3 regions of the Bacillus sp. UNC322MFChir4.1 genome follow, and region 1 is predicted to be linked to each of the others. Evidence: riboswitches for the same ligand, from Rfam matches in the RefSeq annotation. Region 1 holds a riboswitch; each other region holds the start of a gene.
What was found. Region 1 has a riboswitch for S-adenosylmethionine ahead of BR72_RS01345 (YvrJ family protein). Riboswitches for the same ligand answer to the same signal wherever they lie in the genome.
Positions count from the first base shown of each region.

Region 1 (3,253 bases):
TGATCTGGTGTTGGTTGATCAGGATTTCCTTGTCCTAAGTTAATAACATCATGACCAGCTTGCATTACTCCATTTACTTTGGCGACAAGGGAGGCAAAAAATTGTGTTGGTAATGATGTTAATATCTCGGAAGGTTGAAAATGTTTCATACTTTCCACCTCTTTTGAAAGTTGTTACAATTATAGTGACAAATGATATAGTCTTTCCAACTTTTTGTAAAGAAAAAAATAAAAAGGAAGAAGGAAGAGAGTAATGAAAATTGCTTGTGTACAAATGAATATCACTTTTGGCGATGTTGAAAAAAATATAGAACATGCTGAAAAAAAAATAAGCGAAGCGATAAAGGAAAATCCAGATGTTCTTGTATTACCAGAGTTATGGACAACAGGTTATGATTTAGAGCGCCTTCCTGAAATTGCGGATTTAGATGGGAATTATACGAAATGTTTATTATCAAAGTGGAGTAAGCAAAACGACGTAAATATTGTCGGTGGTTCAATCGCTAAACAGACAGAGAATGGTGTTACAAATACGATGTATGTTAGTGATCGAAATGGAAACATTGTAGCTGAATATAGTAAAGTGCATTTGTTTCAACTGATGGATGAGCATAAATACTTAATTGCTGGAAATGAAACGGGGCATTTTCTACTGGAGGATATACCATGCGCAGGAACAATTTGCTATGATATTCGTTTTCCAGAATGGATGCGCGTTCATACCGCGCACGGGGCAACTGTATTATTTGTTGTAGCAGAGTGGCCGCTTGTTCGTTTAGCACATTGGCGGTTATTGCTTCAGGCAAGAGCGATTGAAAATCAATGTTTTGTTGTGGCATGCAATCGTGCTGGGAGTGACCCTAATAATGTATTTGCAGGACATTCTCTTATTATTGATCCTTGGGGAGAAATTGTTACTGAAGCTGATGAAACAGAAACAATTTTGTTTGGAACATTAGATACAAACAAAATCTCAGAAGTGCGAAAGGGGATTCCTGTTTTTTTTGATCGACGTCCAGAATTGTACGCGCAAAAAAAAAGTTGACAAGCCAATTTTATTCTTGATATAGTCAGAACTGAAAATGGAAAATTCGGACAACTATATACTCTTATCAAGAGCAGGTGGAGGGATTTGGCCCGATGAAACCCAGCAACCGACCGTAATACCATTGTGAAATGGGGCGCATAATTGGCGCCTAGTAAGGAACGGTGCTAATTCCAACAGAAAGAGAGACTTTCTGATAGATAAGAGGGGAGAAGTGAATCTTCAAACCTCTTTCGTTGTAGAAAGGGGTTTTCTTATGATGAAAAGCCCTAATATATTAGGGGGGAAACAAAGTGGGATACAAGTAGTTAACAGAAAAAACAGCTGAAATGATTTAGTTTGTTTTTAGTTACCACTTTTTTGTCTCTTCACTTATTTATAATAAGAAGGGAGGAGACAACGATGGAGGAATGGATATCAGTTATTGGCAATGTCGGCTTTCCGATTGTTGTTACACTATACTTACTTCATAGAATTGAAAGTAAGTTAGATAGCGTTATTGTTGCGATTGAGAAGTTACCAAAGCAAATGCAAGGATATGAATCTCCAAAGGAAAATATGTAACGGAAACGGATTGTGCGGAAGAGGCACAATCCGTTTTTGGGTTGGTGAATATATCCAAATTTAAAGAACAACATAAAAACCTCTTTCTTTTTGGGGAGGACAAGAGCATCTGGCCGTGTGTAGAAGCGGTCAGGGCCTATTTTTGCCACATGTGAGATTTCAAACAAAGGGAGGAAGCGAATACAGGTACATATTTTGGTCTGCATAGCGGCGACTTATATATCGGAAAATTAAAGTTGATTTATAGAGAAAGAAAATAGTTTGTTGAATTTTACTGCGCTGTATAACCACCATCAATGACAACAGCTTGTCCTGTAATTCCTTTTGCTTTTTCGCTTGCCAAAAATAAGGCGTAGTTTGAAATTTCTTCTGTATGTAATAATCGTTGTTGTGGTACAAGTGGGTAAATGACTTCTTCTAGTACATGTTCAAGCGGTACGTTTCTTGTTGTAGCTAAATCTTGAAGTTGATTACGAACAAGCGGGGTATCAACATAGCCTGGACAAAGTGCATTTACGGTAATACCGTACTCAGCGCCCTCTAATGCAGCGACTTTTGTAAGCCCAATTACTCCATGCTTGGCGCTATTATATGCAGATTTGCCTGCAAAGCCAACGAGACCATTAATAGAAGCAATGTTCATGATGCGACCGTATCGTTGTTTTTTCATAATAGGAAATGTATGTTTTATTGCAATAAACGGTGCAATTTGCATGATTTTAATCAACATTTCAAACTTTTCGGTTGGGAAATCTTCAATTGGAGAAACGTATTGCATACCTGCATTATTAACTAATACATCAAGTGAACCAAATCGTGTAACAGTTTCAGCGATAGCTCGTTCAATCTCACGTTCTACTGTTACATCACATTGCATTCCAAATACTTTATATCCTTCGTTTTGTAATTGTTGCACTGCCTCTTGTACTCGGTTCTCTAACCGATCCGTAATCATTACAGTTGCACCTTCTTTCGCAAAGGCTTTTCCTATTTCATATCCAATTCCGCTTGCTGCACCTGTTAAAAATACAACGCGATTTTTAAACATGTTTTATTCCATCTCCTCTATGAATATAGTTAGCTCTATTGCTCTATTTATAGAAGCGAAATAGGAAATCCTGCAAGTTTCTAGAGAAGGGGGAAAAGTTTTTAGTTAATACGAAGGTGTATTTATTAACAAAAGGAATAAAAGAAGTTATAAAACCTTTTAGAGTAGAAGAAAGAAATGATTTATATAAATTCATGGTGATTTTTCAACATATAAGTCGCTGCTTTGCAGAATACAACATGGCCGCTACTTGTTTTCTTGTTTTGTTTTCATCCTTGCATGTGGTAGGAAAAGGCCCTGACCGTTTCTATGCGTGGCCAGATGCTCTCGTCCTTCTAAAAAGAAAAGAGTTTTTATATCGGCTCTTTGACTTGTATATATAGAAGTAATTATAATAGTTACTCTTTTTCTATACGCAATAAAGGACTTTGTAAAGATAATTCTCTTTGTGTATTCGTTAATAAGGAATCTATTTTTGATTTATGAGGGGGAGGAATGATGTAATGCATAAGGTTTGTAGGAGAAGGATGGTGCTCGGAACCGTTTGGACACTCGGGATCTGCAATTGTAAGCTTGTCCTGTACACGTCGCGTGAAT
Region 1 is NZ_JQKQ01000001.1:281,019-284,271, reverse strand. Features, by position in the region: gene BR72_RS01355 (pyridoxal phosphate-dependent aminotransferase) at 1-158, opposite strand, end outside; gene BR72_RS01350 (carbon-nitrogen family hydrolase) at 253-1,044, shown strand; SAM riboswitch class I at 1,106-1,251, shown strand; gene BR72_RS01345 (YvrJ family protein) at 1,447-1,608, shown strand; gene BR72_RS01340 (3-hydroxybutyrate dehydrogenase) at 1,880-2,656, opposite strand; gene BR72_RS01330 (ImmA/IrrE family metallo-endopeptidase) at 3,055-3,253, opposite strand, start outside.

Region 2 (3,253 bases), on a different contig from region 1:
TTGGGGGATGCGATGCTACTGAACTTACAGCGACATATGGAACACCTCTTTATGTATATGATGAAGCAGCAATTCGTGAGAAATGTCGTGCATTTCATCGTGCTTTTAGAGAGAGTGGGTTCTCTTATCAAGTAGCATATGCAAGCAAAGCGTTCTTGTGCATGGAAATGTGCCGACTAGCTGCAGAAGAAAATATGTCGCTTGATGTTGTGTCTAGCGGAGAGTTATATACGGCGCTGCAAGCAGGATTTCCGGCTGAACGTATCCATTTCCATGGCAATAATAAAACAGAAGAAGAGATAAGAATGGCGCTAGAAGCTAACATTGGGTGTTTCGTTGTAGATAATTTTTTGGAACTAGAAATATTGCATGATTTGGCAAAAGAATACGGAAAAGTTGTCAGTGTTCTACTTCGTGTGACTCCAGGAGTAGAAGCGCATACACATGAATATATTACAACAGGTCAAGATGATTCCAAGTTTGGTTTTGGTATTTCAACGGGGCATGCATTACAAGCAATGAAAAGTGCATTAGAAAAATCAAATTACCATGTGTTAGGAATTCATTCTCATATTGGATCGCAAATTTTTGAAACAGCAGGATTTGTTCGTGCAATTGAAGTGCTTCACAAATTTTTAGAATTAGTGAGAAAAGAAACGGATTACGTAGCTCCCGTATTAAATGTAGGCGGTGGCTTTGGAATTCGTTATACGGAAGGAGATACCCCGCTTGCTCTTGGTGATTATGTGCAAGCTGTAACAGATGCAGTACGCGAGCAGTTTACAGCTTATGGATACCCACTGCCAGAAATTTGGGTAGAACCAGGTCGTAGTATTGTTGGTGATGCAGGAACAACTTTGTACACAGTGGGTGCAACTAAAGATATTCCAGGCATTCGCAAGTACGTATCGGTTGATGGGGGTATGACAGATAACCTTCGACCAGCACTTTACGGAGCTCGTTATGAAGCATTGCTAGCAAACCGAGCAAATGAATCTGCCGAAGAAGTGGTTTCCATTGCAGGGAAGTGTTGTGAAAGCGGCGATATGCTCATTTGGGATGTCGCGCTCCCAAAAGTTGTTTCTTGTGATCTCTTGGCTATTTCTTGTACAGGGGCATATGGTTATTCCATGGCGAATAATTATAATCGTATTCGTCGACCAGCAGTTGTGTTTGTGAAAAGTGGAAAATCTCATGTTGTTGTTGAGAGAGAATCGTATGAGAATATTATCGGGAACGATCGCATACGTATAAAGGAATTTGTATAAAATGAAACTTCTATCAATGACGACTTCATCCCGCTACTGATGGTTAGCCCAAGAAGGAGTTTTTTAGGTGAATAACTCCTTCTTCTTAAAAAAATAAATTTTATCGGAAAACTAGGATTGAAAAAATTCAGAATTGTGTTAAAGTGAAGATATAATTAAATTCTTATCAAGAGCGGCGGAGGGAACTGGCCCGAAGAAGCCCGGCAACCTACTTTATAAAAGTAAGGTGCTACTTCCAGCAAAATGGAATCCATTTTGGAAGATAAGGTAGATACGTTACCGGAACAGTCTTTTCGAAATGGGAAAGATTTTTTTTATGAAAAAAGGGGGGCTGTTCATGGGGAGACGCGAACAATTTGAGGAAGTAGCAAGTAAGATTCAAGCGATGCTTGCTGATATGAAATATGGTTCAATTACAATTGTTGTGCAAGATGGTAAAGTGATTCAACTTGAAAAAAGTGAAAAAGTACGTTTGAAATAAGCATGCTGACTAGAAAAACTAGAGGCGGCTTTAATCTATTAAAAATAGATTAAAGCCGCCTTTTTATATGATTTATATGTAGGAGGAGAACGATGTTAACGTATGAAAATTGGCAAGATAATTTTGTTTCATTTCCAGAGGATGATGAAACGAAAGGTGCTTTAGCGACGGTGCGCTGGGCCTATGAACATTATAGGCAGGATATTGTGTATGCATGCAGTTTTGGGGTAGAAGGAATGGTCTTATTGCATATTATTAACCAAGTAAATCCATCTGCAAATGTTGTATTTTTAGATACAAATGTTCATTTTCAAGAAACGTATGACTTAATTAAAAAAGTACGAGAACGATTTCCTCAGTTGAATATTATTGAAAAGCAACCGAACCTTACACTTGGAGAACAAGCTAAAGAGCATGGTGATAAATTATGGGAACATAATCCAAACCTTTGTTGTCAATTAAGAAAAATTAAGCCGTTAGAAGAAGGACTAACAGGTAGGAAAGCATGGATATCAGGTTTAAGAAGAGAGCAGTCTGAAACGAGAAAAAATACGCAGTTTATTAATCAAGATCATCGATTTCAATTTGTTAAAATTTGTCCGCTTATTCATTGGACTTGGAAAGAGGTTTGGCGTTATGTATACAAGCATAATTTGCCATACAATCCACTTCATGATATTGGATATCCGAGCATCGGATGTGAAACGTGCACAGTACGAGTACAAGAAGGCAGTGATTTAAGAGATGGACGGTGGGCTGGCATGACAAAAACGGAATGCGGTCTTCATATCGATAAAAGCTGATAAAGTGAAACTTTAATCAGTGGGGGTTTTCTTCATCCCCCACTGATTATTAGTTGAACCAATCGGGCTTTTACGGGCAGTTTATCTCCCGCCTAACTTCTTTGCTTTTGCTGAATTTTGAGGCGGGAGTATTACTGCCCGTTAATGCGGGATAAAAAAGGAGGAGACGAGAATGAGTGATACAAAAGCAATAGTGAATCGAATTGATACAACGTATGAAACCGCACATATCGTAAAGGAAATTGAGTTAGATGGGGTGGCGTTAAGTGATTTAGAACTGATCGCTATCGGTGGATATAGCCCGCTTACTGGTTTTTTAGGGGAAAGTGATTATGAGTCTGTAGTAGCGGAAATGAGATTAACAGATGGAGAAGTATGGAGCATTCCCATTACATTGCCTATAACAGAAGAAAAAGCGAAAGAATTGCAAGTAGGAGAAGAAGTTAGGCTTGTAAAAGAAGGAGTGACTTATGGTGTGATTCAAGTTGAAGAGATTTACACGCCAAATAAAGAAAAAGAAGCATTCCTTGTCTATAAAACGGTAGAAGACGAACATCCGGGTGTGAAGAAATTATATGATCGTCCTAATGTATATGTAGGAGGAACTATTACACTTGTGAAACGAATTGAAAAAGAGAAATTTTCTGCATATTATTTAGAGCCTAGTGAAACGCGAGCGGAGTTTCAGCGGCGCGGCTGGA
Region 2 is NZ_KN050809.1:184,781-188,033, reverse strand. Features, by position in the region: gene lysA (diaminopimelate decarboxylase) at 1-1,268, shown strand, start outside; SAM riboswitch class I at 1,429-1,537, shown strand; gene BR72_RS25845 (YezD family protein) at 1,606-1,749, shown strand; gene BR72_RS18185 (phosphoadenylyl-sulfate reductase) at 1,842-2,552, shown strand; gene sat (sulfate adenylyltransferase) at 2,725-3,253, shown strand, end outside.
Region 2: linked by a shared signal. The riboswitch ahead of BR72_RS25845 (YezD family protein) and the one ahead of BR72_RS01345 (YvrJ family protein) in region 1 are both predicted to bind S-adenosylmethionine.

Region 3 (3,253 bases), on a different contig from region 1:
AATGGAGAACCGAAGCATGTTGAGAATGTTGCTTGCGGTGAAGTAATACCGCGCTCAGTTCCTGCTAGTTTACTAGTGTAACCGCTTAAGAAATGATACATAGCTTGCTCTTTCGTTAATTTACTAATTGGAGGCAATACGCCGAATGCATCAGCAGTTAAGAAAATGATTGTATTTGGATGACCTGCAACGCTAGGTAACACAATGTTATCAATTGCATCAATTGGATAAGCTGCACGTGTATTTTCTGTTAATGCAGTATCATCGTAATCGGCAATGCGTGTATGCTCATCAAGCACAACGTTTTCTAAAACAGAACCAAATTTGATTGCGTCAAAGATCTGTGGTTCTTTCTCACGAGATAAGTTCACACATTTTGCATAGCAACCGCCTTCAATATTAAACACACCGTTATCAGACCAACCGTGCTCATCATCACCAATTAATTTACGGTTCGGATCAGCAGATAATGTTGTTTTGCCTGTTCCAGATAAACCGAAGAATAAAGCAACATCGCCTTCTTCGCCTACGTTTGCAGAGCAGTGCATAGAGAAAATATCTTGCTCTGGAAGTAAGTAGTTCATAATAGAGAAGATTGATTTTTTCATTTCACCAGCGTATTCTGTACCCCCGATTAACACGATACGCTTTTCAAATGAAACGATAATAAATGTTTCTGAATTTGTGCCGTCAACTGCTGGATCTGCTTTAAAGTTTGGTGCAGATACAATTGTGAACTGTGCATCATGGTCTTGTAATTCTTCTTCAGTTGGACGAATGAATAGTTGATGCGCAAATAAGTTATGCCAAGCATATTCATTAATAACTTGAAGAGGAAGACGGTAGTTGCGGTCTGCTCCTGCAAATCCTTTGAACACGAATAGTTCTTCTTTATCTTTTAAGTATTCCAGCACTTTTGTATATAATTTATTGAAATGTTCTTCAGAAATTGGTTGGTTCACAGATCCCCAAGCAATTTTGTCCGTAACAGATGCTTCGTCTACAATAAATTTATCTTTCGGAGAACGTCCTGTATATTTTCCTGTTGAAACAGAAACTGCGCCAGTAGAAGATAATTGACCTTCTTTTCTCATTAATACCTTTTCCGTTAATTGCGGAACGCTCAATTGAACCTGTGCATTGCTTCCGTTCAATAGTTCATGTAATCCAATTTGGACATTCGCAGTACTCATATTTATATACCATCCTTTATTTGATTTATGAATATTCATCGTAATCCCCACTAAAAGTATAACACAATCATATAAATAATGTATACTATTTATTTGTTTTTTGTTTGTGTTATTATATTATTTTTTCCATAAATTTCTGCCCTGAAAAACTTATAGGAATATGTGTATTTGGATTGACAAATGAAATTCATTTCTTTAGTATAGTTGAGGACGGATACTCTCTTATTCCGAGCTGGCGGAGGGACAGGCCCTATGAAGCCCGGCAACCTCACTTGTATGAAAGTCAAACAAGTGAATAGGTGCTTAAACCTGTGCGAGGCGAATAGTCTCGAACGATAAGAGCGAAGGGCAAAAAGCAGTATGCAAGTAGCAAATACAACCTTTCCTCTAATAGGGAAAGGTTTTTCTTTTGTACTTGTATGGGAAAATACATGAATGTCGCAGTTTGTGGCAAATTAAGGATGAGTTCCGTACAATATATATCATTACTGTAGGGAGGTTTACCACATGACAAAAAAACGTCATCTGTTCACATCTGAGTCTGTAACTGAAGGACATCCAGATAAAATTTGTGACCAAATTTCTGATTCTATTTTAGATGCAATCTTATCAAAAGATGCAAACGCACGTGTAGCTTGTGAAACAACAGTAACAACTGGTTTAGTATTGGTAGCGGGAGAGATTACAACTTCTACTTATGTGGATATTCCAAAAATCGTTCGTGAAACAATTCAAGGAATCGGTTACACTCGTGCAAAATACGGATTTGATGCAGAAACTTGTGCAGTTTTAACATCTATCGATGAGCAATCTGCTGACATCGCAATGGGTGTTGACCAAGCGTTAGAAGCACGCGAAGGTCAAATGACTGACGAAGAGATTGAAGCAATCGGTGCAGGCGACCAAGGTTTAATGTTTGGTTTCGCATGTAATGAAACAAAAGAATTAATGCCACTTCCAATCTCACTTGCTCACAAATTAGCTCGTCGTTTAACGGAAGTTCGTAAAGATGATACATTACCATACTTACGTCCAGACGGTAAAACACAAGTAACAGTTGAGTATGATGAAAATGGTAAACCAGTTCGCGTCGACACAATCGTAATTTCTACGCAACATCATCCAGAGATTGCTTGGGAACAAATCGATCGCAACTTAAAAGAATTTGTAATTAAACCAGTTGTACCAGCTGAATTAATCGATGAAGAAACAAAATTCTTCATTAACCCAACAGGCCGCTTCGTTATTGGTGGACCACAAGGCGATGCTGGTTTAACAGGTCGTAAAATAATCGTTGATACTTACGGCGGATATGCTCGTCACGGCGGCGGTGCATTCTCTGGTAAGGATGCAACAAAAGTTGACCGCTCTGCAGCATACGCAGCTCGTTACGTTGCGAAAAACATCGTAGCATCAGGACTTGCTGACAAAGCAGAAGTACAACTTGCATACGCAATCGGCGTAGCACAACCAGTATCTATCTCTGTTGATACATTTGGCACTGGAAAAGTATCTGAAGAAGTATTAGTAGAACTAATCCGAAGCAACTTCGATCTTCGCCCAGCTGGCATCATCAAAATGTTAGACTTACGTCGCCCAATTTACAAACAAACAGCAGCTTACGGCCACTTCGGACGTACTGATGTAGATCTATCATGGGAACGTACAGACAAAGCTGAAGCTTTAAAAGAGCAAGCTGGTCTATAATATAGGAAGAAAAAAGCTTTGCGCGTGTGCGCAAAGCTTTTTTTATTTATGGAAATACATAAAGTGAAACTTTAATCAGTGGGGGTTTTTTCATCCCCCACTGATTATTAGTTGAACCAATCGGGCTTTTACAGGCAGTTTATCTCCCACCTAACTTCTTTGCTTTCGCCGAATTTTGAGGTGGGAGTATTACTGCCCGCGAATAGCGGGATAAAGTTTTCTTTATTAGGTAAGTTCAAATAATAAGCAAGACGGATTGACTAAGTTATATGGTCGTTTCACAAAAACTGCGGTTGGTTTCATTCATTTTCATATCAATAAATCAAACTTTATTTATTGAACGTTACTTTCCC
Region 3 is NZ_KN050810.1:233,359-236,611, reverse strand. Features, by position in the region: gene pckA (phosphoenolpyruvate carboxykinase (ATP)) at 1-1,193, opposite strand, end outside; SAM riboswitch class I at 1,413-1,535, shown strand; gene metK (methionine adenosyltransferase) at 1,701-2,900, shown strand; gene BR72_RS20255 (DUF4097 family beta strand repeat-containing protein) at 3,230-3,253, opposite strand, start outside.
Region 3: linked by a shared signal. The riboswitch ahead of metK (methionine adenosyltransferase) and the one ahead of BR72_RS01345 (YvrJ family protein) in region 1 are both predicted to bind S-adenosylmethionine.